One region of the Cellulosimicrobium sp. 72-3 genome, then DNA from elsewhere that is predicted to be linked to it. Evidence: predicted binding sites of a transcription regulator. Region 1 holds the regulator's gene; the other holds the start of a gene.

Region 1 (7,482 bases):
GGCGCACGTCGGCGGGCTTGCGCGCCTCCATCTCGATGCCGGTCCCGAGCGCAACGTCGAGCGCGGCCGGAGCCGGCTCGGGCGGCGGGTCGACGGGCGTCGGCTCGCCGGTCCCCGGGTCGACGGGGGTCGAGCCGCCGGGAGCCGGGTCGGTGGGCGTCGAGCCGACCGGGGTCGTCCCGCCGGGCGCGCCCCCATCCGCAGGTGGAGCCGTCGTCGCGTCGGGGGTGGCGGAGTCCGTCGGCGCCGGCGGGATGTTGGTGGGGGACGTCGGGTCCGTCGTGGGGTCGGGCGTCGGGGCGGTCGTGCCCGAGCTCGGCGAGGGCGACGGAGACGGAGAGGGGGACGAGCCGGACGGCGCCGGGGACGACTGCGAGGTCGGTGACGGCGTGGGCTCGGGAGTGAAGGCCCCGAGCGCGCCCGCGACGCCCAGCCCGGCGACCGCGAGCACGCCCACGGTGACCGCCGCCGCGGCGATCGGCGCGGACGCGACCAGCGCGAGCAGGCCTCCGGCCCCGGCCGCGGCCAGGGCACCGCCGCCCGCTGCCGCACCGCCGACGGCCGCTGCTCCACCCACTGCGGCGACCCCCGCACCCGCGCCCGCACCGGCCGCTCCCCCGGCGACGCTGCCCGCGGCACCGACGGCTCCCGCCGCCGCACCGGCCCCGCCGATCACCCCGGTCCCGGCGGCGCCCGCGCCGGCGCCACCGCCGACGCCCGCACCGGCCCCGGCACCGGTCGCCGCACCGGACCCGCCCGCCGCGCCGGACCCGCCGGCAGCACCCGAACCGCCCGCCGCGCCGGACCCACCGGCGCCCGATCCTCCGGCGCTCGTCCCGCCGGCGCTCGACCCGCCAGCGCCGCCCGACCCACCGGCGCCCGAGCCGCTCGCCGTCCCGCTGCCGGACGCGCCCTGGAGCGCGGCCGCGAGCCCGCCGGCGACCGCCGCGCCACCCGTGGTGGGCAGCGCCGTCCCGACGAGACCGAGCGCGCCCACGCCGAGCACGAGCGGGGCGATGACGGCGCGCATGCCGTGGGAGACGTCGCCCAGCTCGAGCACGAGCCCGCGGCAGTCGTCGCAGCCCTCGAGGTGCGACTCGACGCGCGCCGTCTCGCGCTTGGCGAGCCCGCCGCGCACGTACGACCCGAGGAGCGCGTTGACCGTGCGGCACTCCTCGGCGGGCACGGAGGTGAGGTGCTGCTGGAGGTACGCCTGGCGCAGCCCCTCGCGGGCGCGGTACGCGAGCGCGGAGACGCCGTTCGCGGTGAGGCCCAGCAGCGGGGCGATCTCGGCCGGGGACAGGTTCTCGACCTCGGTGTACCAGAGCACGGCACGCCACCGCTCCGGCAGGTCCTGGTAGGCGCGCGTGACCGTCGAGCGCTCGAAGCCCTCGAGGGTGGGGTCCTCCGTCGAGGCCATCGGGCCGAACGCGGACTCGAACGTGCGCTCGTCGTCGGTCGGCTGCGTGCGCCGGGCCCCGCTGACGAGGTCGTACGACAGACGGCGCACGACCGTGAAGAGGTAGGCGCGGAACGTGACGTCCGGACCGCCGCCGTTCTGCAGCACGGAGAGCGTGCGGGCGAACGCGTCGGACACGACGTCGTCGGCGTCGGCGCTCGAGCGGACGTACTGGCGCGCGACCGTGCGGGCGGCGCCGGCGTGCCGCTCGTAGAGCACCCCGTAGGCGCCCGTGTCCCCTGCACGTACGGCGGTGATGAGCTCGGCGTCGCTGAACGCCTCGCTGTCCACCCGTTGTGCCTGCGTCATCGTCACCCGCCCCGGAGACCGCCCCGAACCGAGGCTACGGTGGCCATAGTAGACGCCCGTCCATCTCACGGGCAGAGCGTTCCCGCCACCGCAACAGGAACCACGGCGCTTTCTGGCATTCGTCCCCTTTCACCCGGGACGTGAGGTCCTGGAAACTTCTCGCCGTTCCCGCGTCATGGACGGCTCGCCCGGACGTCTCATCTACATGGACCACCTCCCGGGGTACGCCGTGCCCGCGACCGACGCCGTGCGCGAGCGGTGGCGGCGCGCGAGCGCCGACAGCGTCTGGCTACGGCCGGGCGACTGGTACCACCCTGCCGTCGACGCGCTCGTCGAGGCGTTGTGCGAGGAGCGGGACACGACGCCCGCCGCCGAGCGGCTCGGCCGCGTCCGCGCGGAGGCCGGGGTCGGGATCGGCGAGGCCATCGACGACGTCGTCTGCCTGTACCGCGCGCACGACCGCGAGCCGGTCGTCGACCTGGTCCGCGGCGTGGCGGTCGGCTGGTCCGAGGGGTACGAGGCCAGCCCCGTGACACCCGAGGTCCTGGACCCGGAGTCCGGCCTCGCGACGACGCAGTACCTGGTGCACCGGCTCCGCGAGACGTACGGCGCGGCCGAGCGCGCGGGCCTGGACGCGACCCAGACCCACGGGCTGCTCGTCGTCGACGTCGCGCTCGACGACCTGACGGGATGGCAGCGGTTCGCGCGCTCGGCGGCGATGGGCCGCGCGCTCACCCACACCTTCGGCGAGGGCCACCCCATGGCCTCGATCGGCAACGGGCTCTTCGTCGTGCTCGGCGAGCGGGACGCGGACGACGCGATGGTGCGCACCGTGCTCCGCCACAACATCGAGCGCACCGGTCTCGCGCTGGGCGTGACGGCGATCCTGCGCCGACCACCGCGCGTCTGGCTCGAACCCCTCCCCCGCACCCACACCGCGGCCGTCCAGCTCCTCGACACGCTCCAGCGCTGACACGACGACGCCCCGTCCCACGCGGGCGAGCACGTGGTCCGGGGCGTCCGGGGGCGTCTGCGGCCGGCGGGTGACCGACCGCCCGCGAGCAAGGCTGCGACCGCGCGTCAGCGCGGCGTGAAGGTGAGGCAGTCGGCGCGGTCCTCGCCGGACGCGCCCGCCCCGACGCGGATCGACGGCGCGGAGCACTCGAGCGAGGCGTTGTGGACGCACTCCGTGCGCTGGCAGGCCCCGACGTGCGCGAGCACCTTCTCCAGCCCGCCCTTCGTGCCCAGCGGGATGAACGTGGCGCACTCGGCGTCGCCCGTGTGACCGGCGATCGTCACGGCGCCCGCGTGGCACCCGTGGTCGTGGTTGTAGCCGCAGCCGTCGATGGAACACTCGACGACCTGGGGCATCTCCGTGAGGCTGCTCATCGCGATCTCCTGTCTCCGAGGACCCGCCGTGGGTCGGTCTCCGCGTTCCACGGTATTCCCGGAATTCCTCGGTGTATAGCAAGGAAGGCCTTGCTAAGAAATGCAGGAATGCGCCGCAATTAGCGCACGGCATTCTTGCGGAAATGCCTCGTCGCAGGTCAGTTGTCGGTGCCGTCGGCCCGGGGCCGCCAGATGACGAGCGCGCGCGCCTCGCCGTGCTCGACGAGCGTCTCGCGCAGGGCCTCCTCGACCCCGCGCCGCACGCTGCGCCCGCGCGGCACGACGACGACGTCGCCGCTCGCCGCGGCGGCGAACACGCGGCCGCCCGGCTCGACGCGCGCCGAGAGCGCCTCGATGCGCCGCTCGAGCCGCTCGACCTGGGACTCGAGGGCGAGGATCCGCTGGATGCCCGCGAGGTTGATGCCCTCGTCGTGGCTGAGGCGCTGCACCTCGAGCAGCTTCGCGACGTCGCGCAGCGAGTACCGCCGCCCCCGGCCCGCGGTGCGGCGCGGCACCACGAGGCCGAGGCGGTCGTACTGGCGCAGCGTCTGCGGGTGCATGCCCGCGAGCGCGGCGGCCTGCGAGATGACGAGGACGGGGGCGTCCTGGTCGACGTCGGGCGTCACGTCCGGACCCGTCCGGGCGTCGTCCGTGCGGTACGCGGTCATCCGGGCCTCCTTCCCGAGCCGGCGCTCCGGGCGCCGGTCACTCCGCGGCCTGGCGGACCAGGTCGGCGCGCACGTCCTGGCCGGCGGTCTCGGCGGCGAACGTCTCGACGGCCTCGCGCCCGGCCTTCGAGAGCTTCTGCGGCACGGCGACCTGGACCGTGACGAGCAGGTCGCCGGTCGACTTGGCGGTCTTCACGCCGCGGCCGCGGACGCGCAGCGTGCGCCCGGAGGGCGTGCCGGCCGGCACCTTGACCTTGACGGTCGAGCCGTCGAGCGTCGGGACGGCGATGGTGGCGCCGAGCGCGGCCTCGGGGAACGTCACCGGGACCGTGATCCGCAGGTTGTCGCCGTCGAGCGAGAACACCGGGTGCGGGGTGACGTGCACGGTGACGACGAGGTCGCCGTCGGGCCCGCCCGCCGTGCCGGGGCGGCCCTTGCCGCGCAGCCGGATCTTCTGGCCGTCGCGGACGCCCGGCGGGATGCGCGTCGTGACCGTGCGGCCGTCGACGGTGAACGTCACGGTCGACCCCTCGACCGCCTGCCGGAACGGCAGCGTCGTGGCGGCCGCGAGGTCGGCGCCCGCGCGGGGCCGGGGGCCGCCGAACTGCTGGCCCGCGCCGCCGCCGAACATCGAGCCGAGGATGTCCTCGAACCCGCCCGCACCCTGGCCGCCGGTCGAGTAGCGGACCCGGGTGCCGCCCGGCCCCCCGCCGCCGAACATGCCGCCGAAGACGTCCTCGAAGCCCGCTCCCCCGGCACCGCCGGGGCCTGCGGAGAAGCGCGCGCCCCCGCCCGCCATCGCCCGGATCGCGTCGTACTGCTCGCGCTCCTTGGGGTCCGACAGCACGGCGTACGCCTCGCCGATCTCCTTGAACTTGGCCTCGGCGCTCGCGTCACCCTGGTTCTGGTCGGGGTGGTACTTGCGGGCGAGCTTGCGGTAGGCCTTCTTGATCGCGGCGTCGTCGGCGTCCTTGGGGACGCCGAGCGCGGCGTAGAAGTCCTTCTCCATCCAGTCCTGTCCGGTCACGGCGCCTCCCTCCTGTCGGTGGTCGTGGTCCTGGTCCTTCGTTCCGTGGCTGCTGCCGGTGGGTCTGCTGCTGGTGATCCTCGCGTGCCCGACGGCGGAGCGCACCTCCGCGCGGGAGGTGCGCCCGCGCCGTCGGGCACGAGGAAGGGGTGGCTACTGCGGGCCGACGACCGAGACGCGCGCGGCGCGCACGACCCGCTCCCCGATCCGGTAGCCCGGCTCGATGACGAGGTTCACCGTGGTGGCGGTGGCCTCGGGGTCGGGCTGGTGCATGAGCGCCTCGTGGACGGTGGGGTCGAACTCGTCCCCGACCGCGCCGTAGCGCTCGATCCCGAACTTCTCGAGCGACGCGTCGAGCTTGTCGGCGATGGCCGCGAACGGCCCCGTCAGCTCGCCGTGCTGCCGCGCGCGGTCGATGTCGTCGAGGACCGGCAGGAGCGCGGTGAGCACGTCCTCGATCCCCTTCGTGCGCGCGGCCTCCTGGTCGCGCAGCGACCGGTTGCGGTAGTTCGTGAAGCTGGCCCGCTCGCGCTGGAGCGCGTCGAGGTGCTCCGCGGCCTCGGCCTTCGCCGCGAGGACCGCGGCGTCGACCCCGGCCTCGTCGGACGGCTCGAAGTCGAGGCCCGCGAGCGGGTCCGTCTCCGCGTCGTCGCCCGCGGAGCCGCCGGCCTCGCCCTCGGGGCGGGGCCGACCGCTCTCCGGGTCGACCTTACGCTTGTCCGTGAACTGGAAGGGCTTGTCGTCGGAGCCCTGGCCGGGCTCGCGCCCGGCCTGCTCCTCGGGGCCCTGCGGGTCGGTCGGTCCGTCGGCCGTCACTTGCGCTCGTCCTCCTCGTCCACGATCTCGGCGTCGACGACGTCCTCGTCCGGGGCGGACGTCGCGCCCGCCGCGGCGGTGGCGTCGTCCTGCGCGGCGCCGGGGTTGCCGGCGGCCTGCTCCTGCTCGGCCGAGGCGTAGAGCGCCTGGCCGATCTTCTGCGAGGACGCGACGAGCTTCTCGTGCGCGGTCTTCACGGCGTCGGCGTCCTCGCCCTCGAGCGCGGACTTGACCGACGCGATGTCGGCCTCGACCTCGGTGACGACGTCGGCGGGGAGCTTCTCCTTGTTCTCGGAGACGAGCTTCTCGGTCGAGTAGACGAACGCCTCGGCCTGGTTGCGGGTCTCCGCGTCCTCGCGACGCTTCTTGTCCTCGGCCGCGTGCTCCTCGGCCTCCTTGACCATGCGGTCGATGTCCTCCTTGGGCAGCGCCGAGCCGCCCGTGATGGTCATCTTCTGCTCCTTGCCGGTGCCGCGGTCCTTCGCGCCGACGTGGACGATGCCGTTCGCGTCGATGTCGAAGGTGACCTCGATCTGCGGCACGCCGCGCGGGGCCGGCGCGATGCCGGTCAGCTCGAACGTGCCGAGCGGCTTGTTGTCGCGCGCGAACTCGCGCTCGCCCTGGAACACCTGGATGAGCACCGACGGCTGGTTGTCCTCGGCCGTCGAGAAGATCTCGCTGCGCTTGGTCGGGATGGCCGTGTTGCGCTCGATGAGCTTGGTCATCACGCCGCCCTTGGTCTCGATGCCGAGGGACAGCGGGGTCACGTCGATGAGCAGGACGTCCTTGCGGTCACCGGAGATGACGCCGGCCTGCAGGGCCGCGCCGACGGCGACGACCTCGTCCGGGTTGACGCCCTTGTTCGGCTCCTTGCCGCCCGTGAGCTCCTTGACGACGTCGGTCACGGCCGGCATGCGGGTGGAGCCACCCACGAGCACGACGTGGTCGATGTCGGAGACGGAGACGCCCGCGTCGGAGATGACCTTGTGGAACGGGGCCTTGGTCCGGTCGAGGAGGTCCTGCGTCATCTGCTGGAACTGGGCGCGCGTGAGCTTCTCGTCCAGGTGGATGGGGCCGTTCTCGCTCATCGAGAGGTACTGCATCGAGATGGTGGTGCTCGTCGCGGACGAGAGCTCCTTCTTCGCCTGCTCGGCGGCCTCGCGCAGACGCTGGAGCGCGATCTTGTCCTTCGACAGGTCGACGCCCGAGCTGTTCTTCACCTGCTTGATGAGGTGCTCGACGATGCGGTTGTCCCAGTCGTCGCCACCGAGGCGGTTGTCGCCCGAGGTCGCGCGGACCTGGATCGTGGAGAAGTCGTCCTCGTCCTTGCCGACCTCGAGGAGCGAGACGTCGAACGTGCCGCCGCCCAGGTCGAAGACGAGGATGAGCTCGTCCTCCTTGCCCTTCTCCAGGCCGTAGGCGAGCGCGGCCGCGGTGGGCTCGTTGACGATGCGGGTCACGTTGAGGCCCGCGATCTGCCCGGCGTCCTTGGTCGCCTGGCGCTCGGCGTCGTTGAAGTACGCCGGGACGGTGACGACCGCGTCCGTGACGGGCTCGCCCAGGTACTCCTCGGCGTCTCGCTTGAGCTTGCCCAGGATGCGCGCGGAGATCTCCTGCGCGGTGTACTTCTTGTCGTCGATCTCCACCGACCAGTCGGTGCCCATGTGGCGCTTCACCGAGCTGATGGTGCGGTCGACGTTCGTGACCGCCTGGCGCTTGGCGACCTCGCCGACGAGGACCTCGCCGGTCTTGGAGAAGGCGACCACCGACGGCGTCGTGCGCGACCCCTCGGCGTTCGCGATGACCGTGGGCTC
Region 2 (7,482 bases), 1.1 Mb from region 1:
TCGAGCGTGATGCGCCGGTCCGCGAGGCGCCGGCCGAGCGCGGCGACCTGGATGTCGACGATCCGGCCGAGCTCCTCGATCGTCAGCGGCTCGAACACGATGACGTCGTCGAGCCGGTTGAGGAACTCGGGCTTGAAGGACGCCCGCACCGTGCTCATGACGGCCTCGCGCTTCTCCGCGTCGTCGAGCATCGGGTCCACGAGGAACTGCGAGCCGAGGTTCGACGTCAGCACGAGGATGACGTTGCGGAAGTCGACCGTGCGGCCCTGGCCGTCGGTGAGACGACCGTCGTCGAGCACCTGCAGCAGGATGTCGAAGACCTCGGGGTGCGCCTTCTCGACCTCGTCGAGCAGCACGACCGAGTACGGCCGACGCCGGACGGCCTCGGTGAGCTGGCCGCCCTCCTCGTAGCCGACGTACCCCGGGGGCGCGCCGACGAGCCGGGCGACCGAGTGCTTCTCGGAGTACTCGGACATGTCGATGCGCACCATGGCGCGCTCGTCGTCGAAGAGGAAGTCGGCGAGCGACTTCGCGAGCTCCGTCTTGCCGACGCCCGTGGGGCCGAGGAAGAGGAACGAGCCCGTGGGGCGGTCCGGGTCGGCGACGCCCGCGCGCGAGCGGCGGACGGCGTCGGACACCGAGCGGACGGCGGCCTGCTGGCCGATGAGGCGCTCGCCGATGACCTCCTCCATGTGCAGGAGCTTCTCGCTCTCGCCCTGGAGCATGCGGCCGGCGGGGATGCCCGTCCACGCGGACACGACCTCCGCGATCTCGTCGGCGCCGACCTTGTCCGCGATCATCGGGGCGGCCTCGGGGCCGGACGCGGCGAACGCGTCGTCGGCCTGCTCGGCCGCCTCGGCCTCGTCGAGCTCGCGCTGCACGTGCGGGATCTCGCCGTACTGCAGGCGGCCCGCGGTCTCGAGGTCACCCTCGCGGATCGCGCGCTCGACCTGGACGCGCAGCTCGTCGAGCTTCGCGCGCAGGTCGCCGACGCGGTTGTGGCCCGCCTTCTCGGCCTCCCACCGCGCGGTGAGGGCTGCGAGCTCCTCACGACGGTCCGCGAGGTCGGCGCGCAGCTTCTCGAGCCGTTCGAGCGACGCGGGGTCGGTCGACTCGGACAGCACGACCTCCTCCATCTCGAGGCGCGTGACGGCGCGCTGCAGCTCGTCGATCTCGATCGGCGAGGAGTCGAGCTCCATGCGCAGGCGCGACGCCGCCTCGTCGACGAGGTCGATCGCCTTGTCCGGGAGCTGGCGCCCGGTGATGTACCGGTCGGAGAGCGACGCCGCCGCGACGAGCGCGGAGTCGGCGATCGTCACCTTGTGGTGCGCCTCGTACCGCTCCTTGAGCCCGCGCAGGATCGCGACCGTGTCCTCCACCGAGGGCTCGCCGACGAACACCTGCTGGAACCGGCGCTCGAGCGCCGGGTCCTTCTCGATGTACTCGCGGTACTCGTCGAGCGTGGTCGCGCCGACGAGGCGCAGCTCGCCGCGCGCGAGCATGGGCTTGAGCATGTTGCCCGCGTCCATGGCGCCCTCGCCGCCCGCGCCCGCCCCGACGACCGTGTGCAGCTCGTCGATGAACGTGACGACCTCGCCGTCGGAGGACTTGATCTCCTCCAGGACGGCCTTGAGGCGCTCCTCGAACTCGCCGCGGTACTTCGCGCCCGCGACCATGCTCGCGAGGTCGAGCGACACGAGGCGCTTGCCCTGGAGCGAGGTCGGGACGTCGCCCGCGACGATGCGCTGCGCGAGGCCCTCGACGACGGCCGTCTTGCCGACGCCCGGCTCGCCGATGAGCACCGGGTTGTTCTTGGTGCGGCGGCTGAGCACCTGCACGACGCGCCGGATCTCGGAGTCGCGCCCGATGACGGGGTCGAGCTTGCCCTCGGCCGCGCGCGCCGTGAGGTCGGTCCCGTACTGCTCGAGCGCCTTGTAGGTGCCCTCGGGGTTGGGGCTCGTCACGCGCGCGCTGCCCCGGACGGCGGGCAGCGCGGAGCGCAGGGCCTCGGCCGTGGCACCGGCCTGCTGGAGGATCGTCGCGGCCTGCGACGACCCGGCCGCGATCCCGAGGAGCAGGTGCTCCGTCGAGACGTACTCGTCGCCGAGCGCCTGGGCCTCCTTCGCGGCGGCGTCGAGCGCCGCGGACGTGGCGCGCGACGGCGTCGGCTGCGCGACGGCCGAGCCGCTCGCGGTGGGCAGCGCGACGAGCGCCGCGCGCACCTTCTGCCCGACGGCCTGCTTGTCCGCGCCGACGGCGTCCAGGAGCCCGACGGCGACGCCGCCCTCCTGCGTGAGCAGCGCGGCCAGGAGGTGGGTCGGCTCGAGCTGGGGGTTGCCGGCGGCCGACGCGGTCTGGATCGCCTCGCCGATCGCCTGCTGCGACATCGTGGTGAACTTCGTTTCCATAGGTGCTCCGTGTGCTGCTCGAAAAGATGGTCTGACCAGTGGAACGACTCCTAAGTTGAGTGTATTCCGCTCAACTTCGATCGGCACCCCCGTGCGGCCTCTCCTCGCCCGCCCGCGCCCCCGGAGCGGATGAAGTCCGGCCGCATTCCGTCTCAAAACGGCATCGACCCTCGCCCCGGGCGACGATCCGCGACATGCTGGGCGGGTGAACTCCTCACCCTTGCGCAGACGACTCGGCCTCGGTGCCCTCCTCGCCACCCTCGCACTGTTCCTCACGGGGTGCATGAGGATGGACATGGCCATCACCCTCAACGAGGACGACACGTTCGACGGCAGCGTCGTCATGGCGTTCTCGGACGAGGTCGCCGAGTCCATGGGCTCGGACCCCCAGGAGCTCTGGGACCAGATGGGCTCCGAGATGGAGTCCGAGATGCCGGAGGGCGCGACGCAGGAGCCGTACGCGCAGGACGGCTACACCGGCACCAAGATCACCTACGCCGACCAGCCGATCGCGCAGCTCGACACCGGCGCCGCCGACTCGATCTCCGTCACCCGCGAGGGCGACGAGTACGTCGTGAGCGGCTCGATGGACATGACGGGTGAGGAGTTCAACCCGGACACGGGTGACGCGGCGACCGACGAGATGTCGCGGCAGATGATGGAGGGTCTCGACATCAAGATCGCCATCACGTTCCCCGGCGAGGTGGCCGAGTCCAACGGCGAGGTCGACGGCAACACCGTGACGTGGACCCCGGTGGTCGGCGAGGTCAACGAGATGACGGCGCGCGGCTCGGCCCTGCCCGGCGGCTCCGCGGGCTCCGGCTCCGGCTCCGACGAGGGGACCGACGACGGCGCGACCGCGCCCGACGCCGGGAGCTCCGACGAGTCCGGCTCGTCGGCGTGGATCTGGTTCCTGGTCGGCGGCCTCGTGCTGCTCGGCATCATCGGCCTCGTGCTGTGGCTCGTGCTCCGCTCCAAGCCCGGCACGCAGGACGGCCAGGGCACCGGCTTCCCGCAGGGCAGGTACCCCGGCCAGCCCGGCCAGCAGGGCGTCTACGGCGCCCCGGGGCAGTACCCGGGCCAGCCCGGCCAGCAGGGCCAGTACCCCGGCCAGCAGCCCTACCCCGGCCAGCCCGGCCAGTACCCCGGTCAGGGCCAGCAGGGCCAGTACCCGGGTCAGTACGGCCAGCCCGGCGCGCACCCCGGCCAGCAGGGCCAGTACCCCGGAGCCCCGGGCCAGCCGGGTCAGTACCCGGGTCAGCCCGGCCAGTACCCCGGCCAGCAGGGCCAGTACCCGGGTCAGCCCGGCCAGCCGCAGGGCTACGGGACGCCGTCCGGCCCGGGCCAGCAGGGTGGCCCGTACGGCGGCCAGCCGCCGGCGCCGCCGCAGCAGGGCGGCTACCCGGGCGCCGCGCCGTTCGCGCCCCCCGGCGCGCCGCACCCGCAGTCGTCCCCGACGACGCCGCTGCCCGCCCAGCCGCCCGTCCCCCCGGGCGCGACCCAGCCGCTGCCGCCGCACCAGCCGCCGGCACCGACCCAGCCGCTCCCGCCGCAGCCGGGCCCCGCGGGCCAGGACGGCCCGGGCGCGCAGGCCGGTCCTGACGACGAGATCGACGACGCGACGCGCCTGCGCCCGCCGACCGACTGAGCGGTCCGCACCCCGCACGACACGACGGCCCGCCCCGGGAGACCGGGGCGGGCCGTCGCGCGTCCGGGGGCCGCTCAGGACTCGACGGTGACCTCGACGACGTCACCGACGGCGTCGAGCCGCACCGCGGGCCAGGAGCCGTCGAGGAAGTGCTCGCCGCACGTGTCGGCGAGGTGCACGACGACGCTCCCGTCCTCGTGCCGCTCCACGAGCTCGACGACGAGGTCGTCGTGCGCCGCGGCGAGCTCGTCGGGCGTCGGCTCCCCCTCGCTGAAGCGGCGCACGACGGCCTCGACCGCGCGGCGCGCGAGCCGCGGGCCGAGGGCGTCGTCCCACAGCGCCTCCGCGGGCACGTAGGCGAGGGCCTCGGCACCCAGCGCGGGGTCGACCTCCGCAAGCGTCGCGGGGCGCCACGACGGGTCGCGGTCCTTGTCGACCACCTGCGCGCGGATCCCCTCGACGAGGTCGGGCTGCGTGTCGACGAACCAGCAGACGAGCCCGTACTCCTGGGCGAGCGCCGCGCGGAGGTCGGGCAGGCCGCGCGCGCTGCGGACGGCCGCGAGCGCGACGGTGACCGCCGTGGGCGAGAGCCGTTCGAGCTCGTCCGCCTCGGCGCCCGCACGCTCGTCGCCGTCCACGGCGGCCGCGCGCAGGCGGGCCACGATCTCCGGCACCGTGCCCGCCGCGTACGCGGCGTCGATCGCGGCGCGGCGCGCGACGAGCCCGGACACCGGCGCCGGGAGGGCGTGCCGCCGCACGACGTCGCGCACGGCCTCGACGTCGAGCGGGTCGACGCCCGCGCTCGCGAGCGCGGCGAGGTCCGCGCCGAGCACGGGCAGCCGCTCGCTCGGCACGTAGTGGTCGGCGAACCCGGCGTGGACCGCGTCGGCGGCGTCCATCGTCACCGCGCCGAGCGCGAGCATCTCCCCCAGCCGCCCGGGCGCGCGGGCGAGGAGCCACGACCCGCCGACGTCGGGCGTGAAGCCGATCCGCGTCTCGGGCATCGCGACGCGCGAGCGCTCGGTGACGACGCGGACCGGCGCGTGGGCCGCGAGGCCGACGCCGCCGCCCATCGTGATGCCGTCCATGATCGTCACGACGGGCACGGGCAGCTCCGCGAGCGCCGCGTCGACCGCGTACTCGCGCCGGAAGTACCGGCGCGCGTCGGCCTGCTGCCCGGCGACGACCGACGCGTGCAGCTCGCGGATGTCGCCGCCCGCGCACAGGCCGCGGTCGCCCGCGCCGTCGAGCAGCACGAGCCGCACGGTCGGGTCGACGCGCCACTCGTCCAGCACGTCAGCGATCTCGCCGAGCATCGAGTACCCGAGCGCGTTGAGCGCGCGGGGCCGGTCCAGGGTGAGGTGCCCGACGCCGTCGTCGACGCGGGCGAGGATCTCGCTCGTCATCCGCGTCACGCTACCGCCCGTCGACGGCCGCGGGTGCGCACGACGTGGGACCCTGGCACGGCAGAGGGGTCGGGCCGGCGGTGCCGGGAGCAGCGAGGAGGCGGCGGTGGACGAGGCGACGCGGACGGACGGGACCTGGCGGCCCGACGTGCTGGGCGGGGACTGGGTCGCGCGGGACCTCGACCTCCCGGACGGTGCGGTGGCGACCCTGGTGCGGCGCGACGCCGCGGCGCCCGCGGGCGACCGGCCCGCGGTGCTGTACGTGCACGGGTTCATCGACTACTTCTTCCAGACGCACGTCGCGGAGGCCGTCGAGGCGCGCGGGTACCGGTTCTACGCCGTCGACCTGCGCGGCTACGGGCGCTCGATCGGCCGCGGCACGGGCGCGCCGTCGCGGCCCGACGACGACCCGAACTTCGTCACCGACCTCGCCGTCTACGCGCAGGACCTCGACGCGGCGGCGCGCGCGGTGCGCGCCGAGGGGCACGACCGGCTCGTGGTGCTCGGCCACTCGACCGGCGGTCTCCTCGCGAGCCTGTGGGCCGACGCGCGGCCCGGCCGGCTCGCGGCGCTCGTGCTCAACAGCCCGTGGTTCGACCTCAACAAGCCGTGGGTGTTCCGCGGCCCGGTGACGTGGGTGGTCGACGTCGTCGGGCGGGTCGCGCCGCGGCTCGTCGTGGGCGCGCTCGACCCGCACTGGGCGAAGGCGTTGCACGCGAGCACCGGCGGCGAGTGGGACTTCGACCTCGCGTGGAAGCCGATCGAGGGGTTCCCGGTGCGCGCCGGGTTCCTGCGAGCGGTGCGCCGGGGCCACGCCCGCGTCGCGCGCGGGCTGCACGTCGACTGCCCGGTGCTCGTGCTCGCGTCCGCGCGCAGCGGCCCGGCGTCGGGCTGGCACGACGCCCTGCTCACGACCGACAGCGTGCTCGACGTCGGGCACATCACGTCGCGCGCCGAGCGGCTGGGCGACGACGTCACGGTCGTCACGGTCGAGGGCGGCGCGCACGACCTGGCGCTCTCCCCCGAGCCCGCCCGGTCCACGTACCTGCGCGAGGTCCTCGACTGGCTCGACGCGCGGGTCTGACGCCGCCCACCGCCGTGTCCGAATCCCGCTAGCCAGGGCGTGGTCCGTCGGGTGAGGATCGAGTCATGACGACGACCCTCGCGACGCCCCCGGCGACCACGGACCCCGTGTTCGCCGAGCGCTACCGCGCCATCGCGTCGCGCGACCGCCGCTTCGACGGGCAGTTCATCACCGCCGTGAGCAGCACCGGCATCTACTGCCGGCCGTCGTGCCCGGCGCGGACCCCGAAGCCCGAGAACGTCACCTTCTACCTCACCTCGGCCGCCGCCCACGAGGCCGGCTACCGCGCGTGCAAGCGCTGCCTCCCGGAGGCGGTGCCGGGCACGCCGAGCTGGGACCTCGGGCACGACCTCTCGGCCCGGGCCATGCGGCTCGTCGCGGACGGCGTCGTGGACCGCGAGGGCGTCGACGGCCTCGCCGCCCGCCTCGGGTACTCGGCCCGGCACGTGCACCGCGTGCTCGTCGCGGAGCTCGGCGCCGGCCCGGTCGCGCTCGCCCGCGCGCTGCGCGCCCAGACGGCGCGCGCCCTGCTCACGGGGACGGACCTGCGGCTCGCCGACGTCGCGTTCGCCGCCGGCTTCGGGAGCGTGCGGCAGTTCAACGACACGATCACCGAGGTCTTCGACACGACGCCGGGAGAGCTGCGGCGTCGTGCCCGGCCCGACCGGGCGCCGTCGACCGGCGACCCGCGCCGCCCGCCCGCCGCAGCTCCCGCCGGGTCCACCGCGGACGACGGCGGCGCCACCGCCGCGCTCGACCTCACCCTTCCCCTGCGCGAGCCGTTCGACGCGCGCGGCGTGTTCGCGTTCCTCGCGGCGCGCGCCGTCGACGGCGTCGAGGTCGTCGACCTCGACGGCCCGCTGCTCTCCTACGCGCGGACGCTCGCGCTGCCGCACGGGCCGGGCGCGTTCCGGGCCACCTACGGGCCGCCGCCTG

What was found. The regulator HspR, encoded in region 1, represses chaperone genes until heat shock. The targets are predictions, from matches to a motif close to AAGTTGAGTCNNNNNGACTCAACTT.
Region 2: a site for HspR is predicted at 2,461-2,485, ahead of clpB (ATP-dependent chaperone ClpB). Genes of this name have one in related genera too.

Annotation. Positions count from the first base shown of each region.
Region 1 covers NZ_CP053419.1:3,661,139-3,668,620, forward strand. The annotation lists gene HKK73_RS16380 (sigma-70 family RNA polymerase sigma factor) at 1-1,750, opposite strand, end outside; gene HKK73_RS16385 (hypothetical protein) at 1,974-2,741, shown strand; gene HKK73_RS16390 (DUF1540 domain-containing protein) at 2,849-3,157, opposite strand; gene HKK73_RS16395 (heat shock protein transcriptional repressor HspR) at 3,316-3,825, opposite strand; gene HKK73_RS16400 (DnaJ C-terminal domain-containing protein) at 3,863-4,852, opposite strand; gene grpE (nucleotide exchange factor GrpE) at 5,006-5,668, opposite strand; gene dnaK (molecular chaperone DnaK) at 5,665-7,482, opposite strand, start outside.
Region 2 covers NZ_CP053419.1:549,242-556,723, reverse strand. The annotation lists gene clpB (ATP-dependent chaperone ClpB) at 1-2,408, opposite strand, end outside; gene HKK73_RS18870 (hypothetical protein) at 2,704-4,056, shown strand; gene HKK73_RS02510 (enoyl-CoA hydratase/isomerase family protein) at 4,131-5,462, opposite strand; gene HKK73_RS02505 (alpha/beta hydrolase) at 5,569-6,546, shown strand; gene HKK73_RS02500 (AlkA N-terminal domain-containing protein) at 6,612-7,482, shown strand, end outside.